Regions from separate parts of the Mycobacterium sp. DL genome, predicted to be linked through region 3. Evidence: riboswitches for the same ligand, from Rfam matches in the RefSeq annotation. Region 3 holds a riboswitch; each other region holds the start of a gene.

Region 1 (4,573 bases), 830 kb from region 3:
ATGTCGTTTCCGCCGATCGTCACCGTCACCAGCGTCTCGCTGCCGTCGAGTGCATCCACCTGGGGTGGGGCGCTGCGCTGCGATTCGTGCAGCACGTGCGCGGTGGTCGCCCCCGAGTAGGTGACGTCGACGAGGTCCAGGCCGAGTGACGCCGCGACGAGGTGCGGATAGTTGGCGCCCGACCGGCCCGCGGGTCGCGGCGATCCGGGCACCCGCGGCTGGATCCCCGGTCCGGCCGCCATCGAACTTCCCAGGGCGACATAGCGCTTCGTACTCGGAGTCATCGGTTCTTCGCGCAAGCGCTCATCACAGGTCTGGACTGCTCGCCTGCGCCCAGAACCGCTTCGGGATCCGGCCCGCCTGCCTGGCCAGGTAACCGCCCTTGACGGCGGCCGCCATCGCCGCGGCCATCACGGCCGGATCGGCGGCCCGGGTCACCGCGGTGGCCAGCAGCACCGCGTCGCAACCCAGCTCCATCGCCAGAGCGGCATCACTGGCGGTGCCGATACCGGCGTCGAGGATCACCGGCACCGACGCCTGCTCGACGATCATCTCGATGTTGTGCGGATTGGCGATGCCCAGTCCGGTGCCGATCGGCGACCCGAGCGGCATGACCGCGGCGCAGCCGGCGGCTTCCAGGCGGCGGGCGAGGATCGGATCGTCATTGGTGTAGGGCAGCACGGTGAATCCGTCGTCGACCAGTTGCTCTGCCGCCCTGACCAATTCGACGCCGTCCGGGAGCAGCGTCCGTTCGTCGGCGATGACCTCGAGCTTGACCCAGTTGGTCTGCAGCGCTTCGCGGGCCAGCTGGGCGGTCATCACCGCTTCCGCCGCCCCACGGCAACCGGCGGTGTTCGGCAGCGGGGTGATGCCGATCCGGGCCAGCAACTCGAGCACGCCGGTGCCGCCCTCTGCGTCGACCCGGCGCATCGCCACGGTGGTCAGCTCGGTCTCCGAGGCGATCAACGCCGCCTCCAGCACCGCGAGGTTGGCCGCGCCGCCGGTGCCCAGGATCAACCGTGATCCGAACTCCCGACCCGCGATACTCAGCTTTCCGGTTGACACTTCAGCCACCCTGCACCGCCGTCACCACTTCCACCTTTGCACCGTCAGCGAGCACGGTATGCCACTGTGACCGCGGGATCACCGACCAATTGACGGCAACGGCGATGCCCTTCTCCGGAATTCCGAGCCGGTCCAGTAGCCCCGCCACCGTCATGTGTTCGTCGACCTCCACCGCTTCGTCGTTCACCGTCAGCTTCATCGGGCCGATGCCCCTGCCATGTATGCGGTCTCGGGCAGCGGCTCGCCGCGGAGCTCGGCGGCGATCGCCTCGGCGGTCCACGGGGCCAGCAGGAAACCCGACCGTCCGTGGCCCGCTGCCACCAGGGTCCGCGCGTCGAGCCTGCCCACGAGGGGCAGGTTGTCGGTGGTCATCGGCCGCAGGCCGGCCGAACACTCGGCGAACTCGTACTCGCCCAGGCCGGGCAGCACCGCGCACGCGTCGTCGAGCAGTTCGCGCACCCCCGTCACCGCCGGTGCGGTGTCCCTGCCGTGCTCGTACTGCGTCGCGCCGACCACGACACCATCCTCCCTGGGGACCATGTACACCTGCCGTCCGTGCACCCGTGCCCGGATCACCCGCTGCGGCAACGGCATACACCCGCGGCGCCAGCGCAGTCGAAGCACCTCACCCTTCACCGGACGGATCGGCAGGCCCGGCCACAGGGAGGGCGCATCGATACCGTTGGCGATCACGGTGACGTCAGCGGAGTGGGTCTCGGTCAGGTCGCCGACCGCGGGCGCCCACTGCACTCCGAGCCGCTCACAGTGCGCGGCGAGCGCCTCGACCACAGCCCGGTTGTCCACCGCCAGCTCGGTCTCGGCGACGAAACCATGCCGAATCCCCTGGGCAAGAAGGGGTTCCACGTCGCGAGCGGCGTTGGTCAGCGTCACAGGATGCCCCTGAGCCGACAGCCACTCCCCGACGGTCTTCAGATCTGCGGCGTCGGCCCGGTCCACGGCGACGACGAGCGACTCGCGCGCGGTCACCACCTCGGGTGGCAGTCCGTCGAGGAAACCCTGCTTCCACAGCTCGAGTGACGCCAGCCCGAGCCGCAGCAGGCGCTCCTCGCCGGGCCATCCCTCGCTGTGGGGCGCCAGCATCCCGCCGGCGACCCACGACGCGCCGGGTTCGGCGCGGTGCACCCGGACGGCCCAGCCGTCCGCAGCGGCGCGACGCGCCACCGAAAGCCCGATGACGCCACCGCCGATGACGGCTAACGCTGGCATCGCTGCTCCCTTCGCCGGCATGACCCGGATCAGGTGTGACGGTAAGAGCGGCGCGCTCACTCTCAGTCCCCGTTGCCCGGGACTCCCGTGTGGTCGGCTACCAGCCTACGTCGGCACGGGGTTAGCGTTTCGTGGTGTGAGTGACTCCGCCACGCGGGCCAGGCTGCAGTCGGCCTCCCTGTACCTGTGCACCGACGCCCGCCGCGAGCGTGCCGACCTGGCCGAATTCGTCGACGCCGCGCTGGCGGGCGGCGTCGACATCATCCAGCTCAGGGACAAGGGATCACCCGGCGAGCAGCGGTTCGGCCCGCTGGAGGCACGGCAGGAGATCGAGGCGCTGGCCGTCATCGCCGACGCGGCCCGCCGCCACGGCGCGCTGCTGGCCGTCAACGACCGCGCCGACATCGCCCTGGCGGCCGGCGCCGACGTGCTGCACCTCGGCCAGGACGACCTCCCGCTGTCGGTCGCCCGCACCATCGTCGGGGACACGCTCGTCGGGCGGTCCACCCACGACGCCGACCAGATGACAGCCGCGTCGACAGAGCAGGTCGACTACTTCTGTGTCGGCCCGTGCTGGCCCACACCCACCAAGCCCGGCCGGGCGGCGGCGGGTCTCGACCTGGTCAGGGCAGCAGCTTCGGTCGGCACCGACAAGCCCTGGTTCGCCATCGGCGGAATCGACGCCGCCCGTGTCCCCGAAGTGCTGGCCGCCGGTGCCCGTCGGATCGTCGTGGTCCGCGCGATCACCGCGGCCGGCGATCCGAAGACCGCCGCCGAGCACCTGAAAGAGCTGCTCAGCTCTGGTGGTTGAACGTCAGCGGGATCGAGGCCGTCAGGTCGCGGAGCCGCTGCCAACTCGCGGCGAAGCCGGGGTGCAGCGGGAGATCGGCCACCTCGTCCTCGGCGACCCAGCGCAGTTCCGCGCTCTCCCGATTGGGAATCGTGTCCAGCAGTTCCTCGGCGTCGGCGATGACGGTGGTGTAGGTCCACCCGGTCACCTCGGCGGTGACCACCGTGGTGCGCACGGTCAGCTGGTCGGCGGGCAGTCCGGCCTCCTCGTGGGCCTCCCGCACCGCAGCCTGTTCGGGTGTCTCATGGCTGTCGCGCGCCCCGCCGGGCAGTCCCCAGGTTCCGCCCTGGTGGCTCCATATCGCCCGATGCTGCAGGAGCACCGCGGCCGATCCGTCGGGGCGGGGGGCCCGCAGCAGCAGTCCGGCCGCGCCGTGTCGGCCCCAGTAGGCGGCGCCGTTGGCCGAGACCACCCAACCGTCACCGTCGCCGCGCACGCGTTCAGGATAGGGAACAGATCCCGATATCGGGGAAGTCGCCGCCCGCGAATGCGCACACGTCGCACGGGAAACTCTTAGACTTCTTTCATAGAGTGTGGGTCAATCGGTACGAAGGCCGGGGAGATCGAGACCAAGATGGGGTCCGCGCAGACGTGACTGTGGAGTTGGCGCATCCGTCGACCGAGCCTCTCGCGTCCAGGTCACCCACCACCCCGGCGCATCCGCGTTGGTGGTTCCTGTGGACCACTCCCGGCCGCATCATGACGATCGGTTTTGTGTTGGCAGCGCTGGTGATCGGAAGCGCGTTCGCGACGTCGACGACGATCAACGACCGCCAGCAGGCGCTGACCACCGTCCTCAACCACACCGAGCCGCTGTCCTTCGCCGCCGGTCAGCTCTACACCACGCTGTCGGTCGCCGACGCCGCCGCGGCCACCGCGTTCATCGCCGGCGTCGAACCCCGGGCGGTGCGACAGCGCTACGAGCAGGCGATCACCGATGCGTCGGTCGCGGTGACGCGCGCGTCGAGCGGTCTGACCGACGAGCCGATGGTCCAACTGCTCGGACGCATCAACGCCAGGCTCGCGGTCTACACCGGGCTGGTCGAGACGGCGCGCACCAACAACAGAGCGGGCAACCCCGTCGGTTCGTCCTACCTGTCCGAGGCCTCGTCGATGATGCAGCAGCAGATCCTGCCGGACGCGCAGCGGCTCTACGAGCAGACCTCGGCGCGGGTGGACGCCGAGACCACCGCGTCGACCAGAATCCCCGGGCCGGTGATCCTGGTGGTGCTGGCCACGCTGCTGTTCGGGGCGTTCGCGAACCGCTGGCTGGCCAAGCGCACCCGACGACGGGTCAATGTCGGATTCGTCGCCGGCGGGTTGGCCGTGCTGATCATGTTGATCTGGGTGGGCACCGCGCTGGTGATCTCCACATCGGACAGCCGCAGCGCCAAGAACACCGCGGCGGAGTCCCTCAAGACGGTCACCAAC
Region 2 (4,573 bases), 860 kb from region 3:
TCAGATCAGCGGCCTTCTTCGCCAGTTCCGGGATCAGCTGAACCGCGGTGGCGCCGGTGCCGATGATGCCGACCCGCTCACCGGTCGGGTCGTAGGAGTCGTCCCACGCCGTGGTGTGGATGATGCGCCCGTCGAACTCCGTGATCCCCGGGATGTCGGGGATGTGCGGTTGGGACAGGAAGCCGGTCGCGGTGATCAGGTAGCGGGTCGTCAGCGTCGCGCCGTCGGCCAGGGCGACATGCCACCGCTGGGTGTCGTCGTCCCAGCGGGCGCCCTGGACGGTGATGCTGAACCGGATGTGGCGGCGCACGTCGTATTTGTCCGCGACGTCGTCGGCGTACTGCTTGATCTCGTCACCGGTGGAGAACAGCCGGGACCAGTTCGGGTTCGGCTCGAAGTAGTACGAGTAAGTGGTCGTGGGGACGTCGACCGCCAGGCCCGGGTAGTGGTTGACGTACCACGTCCCGCCGAGGTCGTCCTCGCGGTCCAGGATGACGAAGTTCTCGTAGCCCATCCGCTTCAACTGGATGGCAGCGCCGATGCCTGCAAAGCCGGCTCCCACGATGACCGCGTCGAAGTGCTCCGAAGTCATGGGTAGACGGTACCCGAGGTATCAGCCTCTGAGGGAACCGGTCCGGGGCGGGTCGAGGGTCGCAATGCAGGTCACAGCACGGTCACCGGCGGCCCAGGTCTCCGCGGTCGGATACAGGACGTAGAGCTGAACCGAATCGTCGGTCATCGCCGCGGGCGAGTAAGTCGCGAGCTCAGGGCCGCATTTGTCGTGGTAGGCCTCGATTGCCTCCATACCCGGGAAGTCACCGTCGGGCATCAGGAGAACAGCGAACACCTCTCCGGCGTGTGGTTCATCGCAGCCGACCGTCTGGACCCGGAGTACCTCGTCACCGTCGGGGATCTCGGCCAGGCAGTCACCGACGGCGACGTCGGTTGCCGTCACGTTGCCGGGACCGATGACCGCCTTGAACACGATCACCGCGCCGATGCACAAGACCACCAGCACCGTGAGCACGATGCCGCCGATCAACCACCAGTTCGTCTTCCTCGGCGGCGGCGGAGGCTGGTAGCCACCCGGGTACGGAAGTGGGGGAGGAGGCGGTGGGTATCCACCGGGGCCGTAAGGAGGTGGAGGCGGGGGTGGCCCCTGAGGCGGCACGGACACACCGCGACGATAGCTCAGTCGAGTAGGTGCAGCGCCGCGTCGACCGCAAGGGCCGGAACGTCGAGTTTCCTGGAAGCGAGATCGTGACGCGCGCCGGTGATCTCGACGATCCGGGTGGGGGCGGCGATCAGGGCGGCGGCCGGGGCGATCTCGTCGATGCTGCCGAACGGGTCCGCGGTTCCGTGGGTGAACACGGTCGGGACGGCGATGCGCGGTAGGTGCTCGGTGCGGGCACGTTCGGGCTTGCCCGGCGGGTGCAGAGGGTAGGAGAACAGCGTGAGCACGTCGAGTTCGAGGCCGTCATCGGCGACTGCCATCGAGGTGAGGCGTCCGCCGTAGGAGTGGCCTCCGGCGACCACGGGAAGTTCCGGGTCTCCGAGCAGTGCACGCATCGCTTCCACCGCCTCGACGATGCCCGCCCGGTCGGCCGCTTGGGCACCCGAGGGAGGTCCTTTGGGGCGGCGCCGTCGGTACGGCAGGTTGTAGCGAACCGCGAGCCAACCGCGCCGTGCCCATTCCTCACACGTGGCGATGAGCATCGGAGAATCCCGGTTGCCGCCGGCGCCGTGTGTGAGGGCCACACCGCCCGCCGGTGTGCCTGCGGGCTCGTGCACGATGCCGGCGATGTCGTCCATCAGCCCAGCCGGAACAGAGCGGACACCGGGCCGTGACCCTGCCCCAGCGGGTACGCGGCGCGCAGGCATTCGGTGACCCAGCGTTTACCGAACGCGACGGCGTCGGGCACCGGGTACCCGTGCGCGAGGGCGCTGGCGATCGCGGCCGCGAGCGTGTCACCGGCGCCGTGGTCGTGGCCGGTGTTGATGCGTGGGGAATCGAACTCGTGGAATTCGGTGCCGTCGAACAACAGATCCGGACTGTGTGTCGAGGACCGCAGATGTCCGCCCTTGACCAGCGCCCACTGCGGACCGAGCGCGTGCAGTTCACGGGCCGCGGCCCGCTGCGTGTCGGCATCGACCACCTCGATGTCGACCAGCAACCGAACCTCGTCGAGGTTGGGCGTCACCAGCGTGGCCAGCGGAAAAAGCTTCTGCCGCAACGAGTTCAGTGCGCTCGGGTGCAGAAGCGGGTCTCCGTGCATGGAGGCACAGACCGGGTCCACGACCAGCGGCACGCTGCCCGCGAGGCCCTGTCCGACCCAGGCCTCGGCGATGGTGTTGATGATGTCGGATGACGCGAGCATGCCGGTCTTGGCGGCCTGCACCCCGATGTCGGAGGCCACCTCCTCGATCTGGCCGGCGATGACGTCCAGTGGGATCTCATGAAAGCCCTTGACGCCCAGTGAGTTCTGCACCGTCACCGCGGTGACTGCGACCAGGCCGTGGATGCCCAGCATCGCGAAGGTCCGCATGTCGGCCTGGATCCCGGCGCCACCGCCGGAGTCCGAACCCGCGATCGTCATCACCCGCAGCGGCGTCTGCCCCGACGGGGCGAGCGGGAGGTAGGTGGAGCCGGTGGTGGCAGTTGGATCGACGGACATTCCGGTGCTTCTCCCTACGCCGGCATTACCCGGTCAGGTTCGTACGGTCGACGGGCCTACCCGTCCTCTCAGCGCGCTGGGCACGCTCCCGCGTTGTTGACGCTGCCACGCTAGCGCAGCCGCCGTGCAGACGGAACCTCGAGCGCCGGTGTGCGTCAACCGGCAGATCTAGTGAATCAACAAATGTTTGCTAAAACTGCTTTGCCGCGTCGATTTTGTGGAGTACGCTCAGCCTCCTGTAGGGGAACTCGTGGGGGGTTTCCTGCCCTACCAGGGGGGTTGCACGATGAAAATATCCAAACGCGCTGTCGTTGCTATGTTGGCCAGTAGCTCATTTCTTCTGTCGCCGACAGCAATCGCCGCACCGCCGGGAGGGGGAGCCTGCGGAACGGTGGGATGTACCAATGGCGCAACCGCACTGCTGGTCGGCGGGGAGGGGAGCTATGCGCAACTCACCGAAGAACAGATGACGACAGCGTTCGGCGGGTACTTCGCGAACTATGACGCGCGCATCAGCGTGCCGTTCCCGGGTGATGCCGAGTTTGCGAAGTCGATCCCGGAGGGTTCGGACAACCTGTACAACGCCATTTACGCGCATCAGGCGGCACTGGGAACACCTCTCACTATCGGCGGGGTGTCCAAGGGGGCGCCGTCCGTTGTCGACGTGATCTATCGCCTACTGGAGGATCTGGAAGACACCGAGGACGGGGTGACTCCGCCGTTGCCGGAGGAGATGACGATCGGCATCTACGGCGCACCCAGTCGCATCTTCTTTGTGGGCGTCAAGTATCAGCCGGTGCCGGATACGCCGTGGGATGTACTCCTCGTGTCGGCGGAATACGACGGCACCGCGGACTTCCCGGATAACCCGTTCAACATTCTCGCCGTGCTCAACGCGGTCAACGGCGCGAAGTTGAGGCATGTCGATGCGGCCTTCTATGACATCCAGACGTTGCCGACGCGCTACAAGGTCGAGCAGAACGCGCTGGGCGGGACGCGGACGACCATCATCATTCCGGCCGAACGGCTTCCGCTACTTCACGACATGTACGAAAGCGACTTCTGGGACCCGAATTTCGTCGCCTTCCTGGACAGGATGCTCAAGCCCATCATCGACAGCGCCTACAACCGGAACTGGTCCTCGACGCAGAAGGGATGGATCGACGGCGTGGCTCCGCTGCCGGCGCCTCCCACCGGGCCTGCGGTGGCTCCCCCGGTAGACCTTGATGGTCCCGAACTCGCTGTTTCCAACGTCACCGGGGCCGACGTCACGGGTTCCGATGTCACGGGTTTGAACGTCACCGGTTCCGATCCCGAAGGTCCCCTGAAGAGTCCCGCGGGCGAACTCGGCGGCGGTTCCACGCCGCCCGTCGTGGCACCGACTGCCGGAGAAACCGAGCCGCCGGCCAAGAAGAGGAAGCTCGACGAGGACGACCTCACCGATGGACTCGACGGCGAAGAACCCTCTGAGGACCTCCAAGAGCAGGAGGAACCGCAGCAAGAACAGCAGGAGGACGACGGTGAGCCGCCCGCGGACAACGGCCCGGGCGACAACGACGAGGGCGACGAGGACACCGGTGACAACGACACGGGCGGCAACGACACCGGTGACAACGACACCGGCGGCAACGACACCGGCGGCAACGAGTCATAGGGGTTGCTGAGACGCGTTGTGTCGCAGAGGTGGAACTCACCGATGCTCGGTGAGTTCCACCAGAACCGGGGCATGATCGCTGGGCTGCTTGCCTTTTCGTTCCTCCCGCACGATCTCCGCGTGGGCGACTCGCGCGGCCAGAGCCGGTGAGCCCAGGATGAAGTCGATGCGCATGCCGCGGTTCTTCGGGAACCGCAGCTGGGTGTAGTCCCAGTACGTGTACACGGCGGGCCCGGGCGTGAAA
Region 3 (4,573 bases):
GGCCGGGCCCCGACAGCGACGGCTTGTACACCGATCGCGCCGGTCCCGACGCCAGCGCGATCGTGTGGGATTTCGCCGAGCGTCATCCGATGGCCTAGCGGGAAGCATCAGCGCCCGCCGATGAAGTGCCAGGTGCCGAACGCGATGGAGACGGAGACGGCGGCGGCTGCGATGCCCACCCCGGCGGCGATGAGGGCGAACTCCCGCAGCCCGAATGACGAGGGCCGCGCCCAGGTGCGGGTCGGATAGGCGCCGAAGCCCCGTGCCTCCATCGCGGTCGCAAGCTTGGATCCGCGCCGCAGCGCAAAGACCAGCAGTGCGAAGGCTTGACCGAGAAAACGTCGCAGTCGGGCGTGGTCGGCGACCCCGCGTGCTCTGCGCGCGTAGCCCAGGTACTGCCAATCCTGCTGTAACAGTCCGACAAGTCGCATTCCGGCCAGCGCTCCGACCACAAACCGGGCGGGCAGTTTGAGTGTCTGTCCCAAGCCATCGGCGAGTTCGGTCGGATCGACATCGACGAACAGCAGGACCGAGGGAAGCGCGATCGCCAAGACCCGCAGGAACATCGCGAGTGCGAGTTCGATGGATCCGTCGCTGACGTTGATCAGCAGGAAGTGCCAATGGACGGTACCGCGCACCTCGCCGTACAGCAGATTGGTCAGGGCCGTCAGCGCCGCCGCGACGGTGATCAGCGCGCCGCGAATCAGGAAGGCACGCAGACGAACTCCGAGCGCAATGAACAGCGGGATCTCCAACAGCAGCGCGGTGAGCGCGGAGACCCAATCGACGCTGAGCACCAGCGTCAGGGCGATGACTGCTGCGGTCGCCAGTTTGGCCACCGGGTTGATGCTGGGTCGAGCAGCATGGGGCGGGGCGGCGACGGCCGATGTCATCGAAGTTCGATCCGGTCGTCGGCCAGCAGTTCGACGAACTCGGCATCGTGGGTGACCGCGACCACGGCAGTGCCCTCGTCGGCGATCTCGGCCAGCAGGTTCAGGAGTTCGGACCAGGTACGGCGATCCTGCCCGAAGGTCGGTTCGTCGAGGACGATCAGGCCTGGTCGGGTCATCAGGACGGTCGCGACGGACAGTCGCCTCTTCTCGCCGCCGGAGAGCGTGTAGGGGCTTCTGTCTGCGAGGTGCGTCAGGCGCAGCCTGTCGAGCAGAGCGTCTCCGAGCGAGCTGATCTCGGCCTTGTCGCGTTGCAGCGCTTTCGGTCCGAGGGAGATCTCCTCGCGAACGGTGGCAGCCAGGAACTGATGCTCCGGATCCTGGAAGACGCTCGCGATGCGGGTGAGGAGTTCCTTGGACCGCCATCGAACGGGCTGACGATTCTTCGGCGACGGTGCGAAGTCCGGCTGTGCCTCGAGGGTGCCGCCTCGGGGTGGCAGCAGACCTCCCAGTGTGAGGGCCAACGTGGACTTTCCGGCACCATTGGGTCCGGTGACCGCCGTGACTCGCCCCCGGGCGATCGCGAAGTCGAGTCCGCCTCGCACCTGCGGCCCAGAGCGGTAACCCACCGACAAATCGGTTGCCGTCAACAACGGTTCCGACGCGGGCGCTGCGGTGCGGACGATGCGGGGGACGGGCGCGTCGGGCACCCAGATTCCGGACCGCACGAGATGGTCACGTTCCCGTCGAATCGTGTCCTCCGGCGCGCCGTCGGCGATGATGTCGCCATCGGGGCCGAGAACGATGACGCGGTCGATGACGGGAAGCCAGACCTTGGTGCGGTGTTCGACGACGACGACGGTGGTACCGGCGAGGTCAGCGGCGGCGGCCACGGCATTGCGGACCTCGATGACGCCGGTCGGGTCGAGGTTGGCGGTCGGCTCGTCGAGCAGAAGCAGACCGGGATTCATCGCGAGTACACCCGCCAGGGCCAGGCGTTGCTTCTGCCCGCCGGAAAGGTGGGCGGTGTCCTGCGGCAGCGGAAGCTCCAGGCCCACCGAGTGCAGCGCCTGGCGAACACGCGGCCAGATGTCCTCAAGTGGCACGCCGAAGTTCTCCATTCCGAACGCCACGTCGTCACCGACGCGGGACAGGATCACCTGGGAGTCCGGGTCTTGCAACACCATCCCGATCCGTGCTCGATTCTCGGCTGGACGCACCCCGTCGACGAGCAGGCGTCCGGACTCATGGCCTTCTTCGGAACCGCCGAGCAGCCCGGCCAGGCCCTGCAGCAGGGTCGACTTGCCCGACCCCGACGCCCCCAGCAGCAACACCCGTTCGCCGGGGTCGATGCGAAGGTCCAGATCGCTTACCGCCCAACGGTTCTGCCCGGCGTGCTGCCAGCCCCACCGGTGAGCCGTCACCGCAACCCCGTCGGTGGACGGAACCGATCTCGGGCTCATCGTGCGGCAGGACTCGCTACTCTGCCGGAGTCGAATCGACTGAGAGCGCCGGTCTTCGCCAGCCCGCGGACCACGAACCACGACAGCACGCCGGCGATGAGCGCACCGGAGACCACTGCCGACACCGTGAAGATGACGGCGAAAGCCGTTGTCGATCCGGGGTAGTAGATGATCAGCTCGTTGATGGCCAGCGCCACTCCGGCGACCGCGCCCGACAGGACGGCCACCGGCAGGTTCCAGCGTCGGTAGAGGAACACCGCAAAAACCAGTTCGGCGCCCAGGCCCTGAACCAGTCCCGATTCGATGGTCATGACACCCCACTGGTTGCCGACCAGCGCCGACACCGTGGCCGCCACCAGTTCGCCGTACAGGGCGGCGCCGGGCTTGCGGATGACCAGTGCGGTCAGCACGCCGGCGAACAGCCATCCACCGCCGACAAGTCCCTGCAGGCCGGGTAGTAGGGCGATCAACGGGGCGGAGAGGGGATTGGATGCGATGTTCCAGAAGACGAAGACGAGGCCGGCGGCCACCGCCAGCACGCTGGCGACCACGATGTCGACGACGCGCCAGCGCGTTGCGGGCCTGTGATCGGTGTTCTGCTCGTCCATGGGGACTCCTTGTGCATGGGGACGGCGATGCGCTGACAGCGCGGTCGGCGCGAAAGCTGGTGTTTTGAAGTGAATTTCGAGCAGCAACGAGCGCGGGCTCAGCTGGGTGGTACGTGAGGGGCACGTGTCACGTTCATCTCCCTACGCCGGCATTACCCGGTCAGGTTCGACGGTCGACAGCCGGTCAGCTGTCCTCTCAGCGCACTCGGTGTGCGCTCCCGTGTGGTTCTACGGCTCCCAAGCTAGCGCAGGCAGGTTTGTGGCGCTAGGCCGGGCGGGACTCATTCCGCGTCAACGTCCAGGACTGGCCGTCGGCGTCCTCGGTTGCCACGTAGTCGGCGGCGATGCGGGGAGCATCGCGAATGAGGAATGTTTCTTCCTGGGCCGCCCAGCGATCCCAATGCGGCCGATAGGTGTCACCGTCACGGTCCAGGGCCCGCTGCTTGCGGACATCGTCAGGAGTCTCGACCCAGATCCCGAGTTCCGCCAGTGGGCGGTGGGACGCGGCCAACGCCCCCACCCCTTCCACGATCAACCGCCGGTGAGGGTCGACGGTGTGCCATCCGTCGGGGGCGCCGGTGTCCCAGTTCCAGCGTCGCCAGCGTCCCGGAAGACCGGCGGCGCGCGGCGCCAGAAGTTCGGTACGAAGGTGCTCGATCGCCCAGTCCAACCCGTCCCAGCCGGGGTAGATGTCGTCGAGGCGCACCACGGAACTGGTGGGCCACACACGGTGAAGGTGTTCTGCCAGTGTCGATTTGCCGGAACCGGACCGGCCGTCGATGAGCACGGTGGACACGCCGGCGGACGCCACCTGGCGGGCTATTTCTTCGAGCCTCACATCCGGAAGCGTACGTTCGAGGCATGGCAGACCGAGTCCTCGACGGCGCATCGATCGTCGTGGTGGGGGCCAGCGGCGGCATCGGCCGCCGGATCGCGACACAACTCGCCGAACAGGGCGCCCGACTGACGCTGGTCGGCCGTGACATGAGCGCCCTTCGATCACTCGACATCGACGCGACCCTGCTGTCCGCGGATCTGCGCGACGCGGAGGCAGGCAGGTCGATCGTCGAGGCAGCCCTGGGCGCCGACGACCGGATCGACGGTGTGGTCAACGCAGCCGGAGTCGTCGCGTTCGGGTCCCTCGCCGACACCGACGACGCGGTGATCGAAGACTTGTTCCTCACCAATGTGCTGGGACCGCTGTGGCTGATGAGGGCTGCGCTCCCGGCGCTCACCGCGTCCCGTGGTTTCATCGCCAACATCAGCGCCGTGGTCGCCGAGCAGCCTCTTGCCGGCATGGCCGCTTATGCCGCGTCCAAGGCGGCCTTGACCGCCGCAGACCGCGCGCTGAGTCGTGAGCTGCGTGCCGCCGGTGTCACCGTGATCGACGCACGCCCGCCGCACACCGAGACCGGCCTCGCGGACCGCCCGATCGCCGGTACCGCGCCCAAACTCCGGGAAGGCCTGCAACCCGACGCCGTCGCAGAGCGCATCATCGCCGCCATCCGTGCCGGCGAGCGTGAGGTTCCCGCTGAGGCGTTCGGCGACTGACGTCCCGACTACTCCAGGACGAACACCGGGATCAGGCGATCGGTCTTGGTCTGATACTCGG

The links. A riboswitch is a leader RNA that binds a small molecule or an ion and turns the genes downstream of it on or off. The one in region 3 is predicted to bind thiamine pyrophosphate.
Region 1: another riboswitch for thiamine pyrophosphate. It lies ahead of thiO (glycine oxidase ThiO); the one in region 3 lies ahead of ABDC78_RS28730 (ECF transporter S component).
Region 2: another riboswitch for thiamine pyrophosphate. It lies ahead of thiD (bifunctional hydroxymethylpyrimidine kinase/phosphomethylpyrimidine kinase); the one in region 3 lies ahead of ABDC78_RS28730 (ECF transporter S component).

What each region holds. Positions count from the first base shown of each region.
Region 1 is NZ_CP155796.1:626,483-631,055, reverse strand. It holds gene ABDC78_RS03005 (SGNH/GDSL hydrolase family protein) at 1-284, opposite strand, end outside; gene ABDC78_RS03000 (thiazole synthase) at 307-1,065, opposite strand; gene thiS (sulfur carrier protein ThiS) at 1,067-1,264, opposite strand; gene thiO (glycine oxidase ThiO) at 1,261-2,292, opposite strand; TPP riboswitch at 2,282-2,391, opposite strand; gene thiE (thiamine phosphate synthase) at 2,429-3,103, shown strand; gene ABDC78_RS02980 (NUDIX hydrolase) at 3,087-3,578, opposite strand; gene glnX (protein kinase G-activating protein GlnX) at 3,734-4,573, shown strand, end outside.
Region 2 is NZ_CP155796.1:655,993-660,565, forward strand. It holds gene ABDC78_RS03115 (NAD(P)/FAD-dependent oxidoreductase) at 1-592, opposite strand, end outside; gene ABDC78_RS03120 (septum formation family protein) at 614-1,177, opposite strand; gene ABDC78_RS03125 (alpha/beta family hydrolase) at 1,192-1,812, opposite strand; gene thiD (bifunctional hydroxymethylpyrimidine kinase/phosphomethylpyrimidine kinase) at 1,812-2,675, opposite strand; TPP riboswitch at 2,670-2,777, opposite strand; gene ABDC78_RS03135 (PE-PPE domain-containing protein) at 3,067-4,329, shown strand; gene ABDC78_RS03140 (exodeoxyribonuclease III) at 4,366-4,573, opposite strand, start outside.
Region 3 is NZ_CP155796.1:6,027,871-6,032,443, reverse strand. It holds gene ABDC78_RS28745 (PHB depolymerase family esterase) at 1-98, shown strand, start outside; gene ABDC78_RS28740 (energy-coupling factor transporter transmembrane component T) at 108-893, opposite strand; gene ABDC78_RS28735 (ATP-binding cassette domain-containing protein) at 890-2,353, opposite strand; gene ABDC78_RS28730 (ECF transporter S component) at 2,350-2,961, opposite strand; TPP riboswitch at 3,083-3,193, opposite strand; gene ABDC78_RS28725 (hypothetical protein) at 3,227-3,799, opposite strand; gene ABDC78_RS28720 (SDR family NAD(P)-dependent oxidoreductase) at 3,823-4,512, shown strand; gene ABDC78_RS28715 (nitroreductase family deazaflavin-dependent oxidoreductase) at 4,521-4,573, opposite strand, start outside.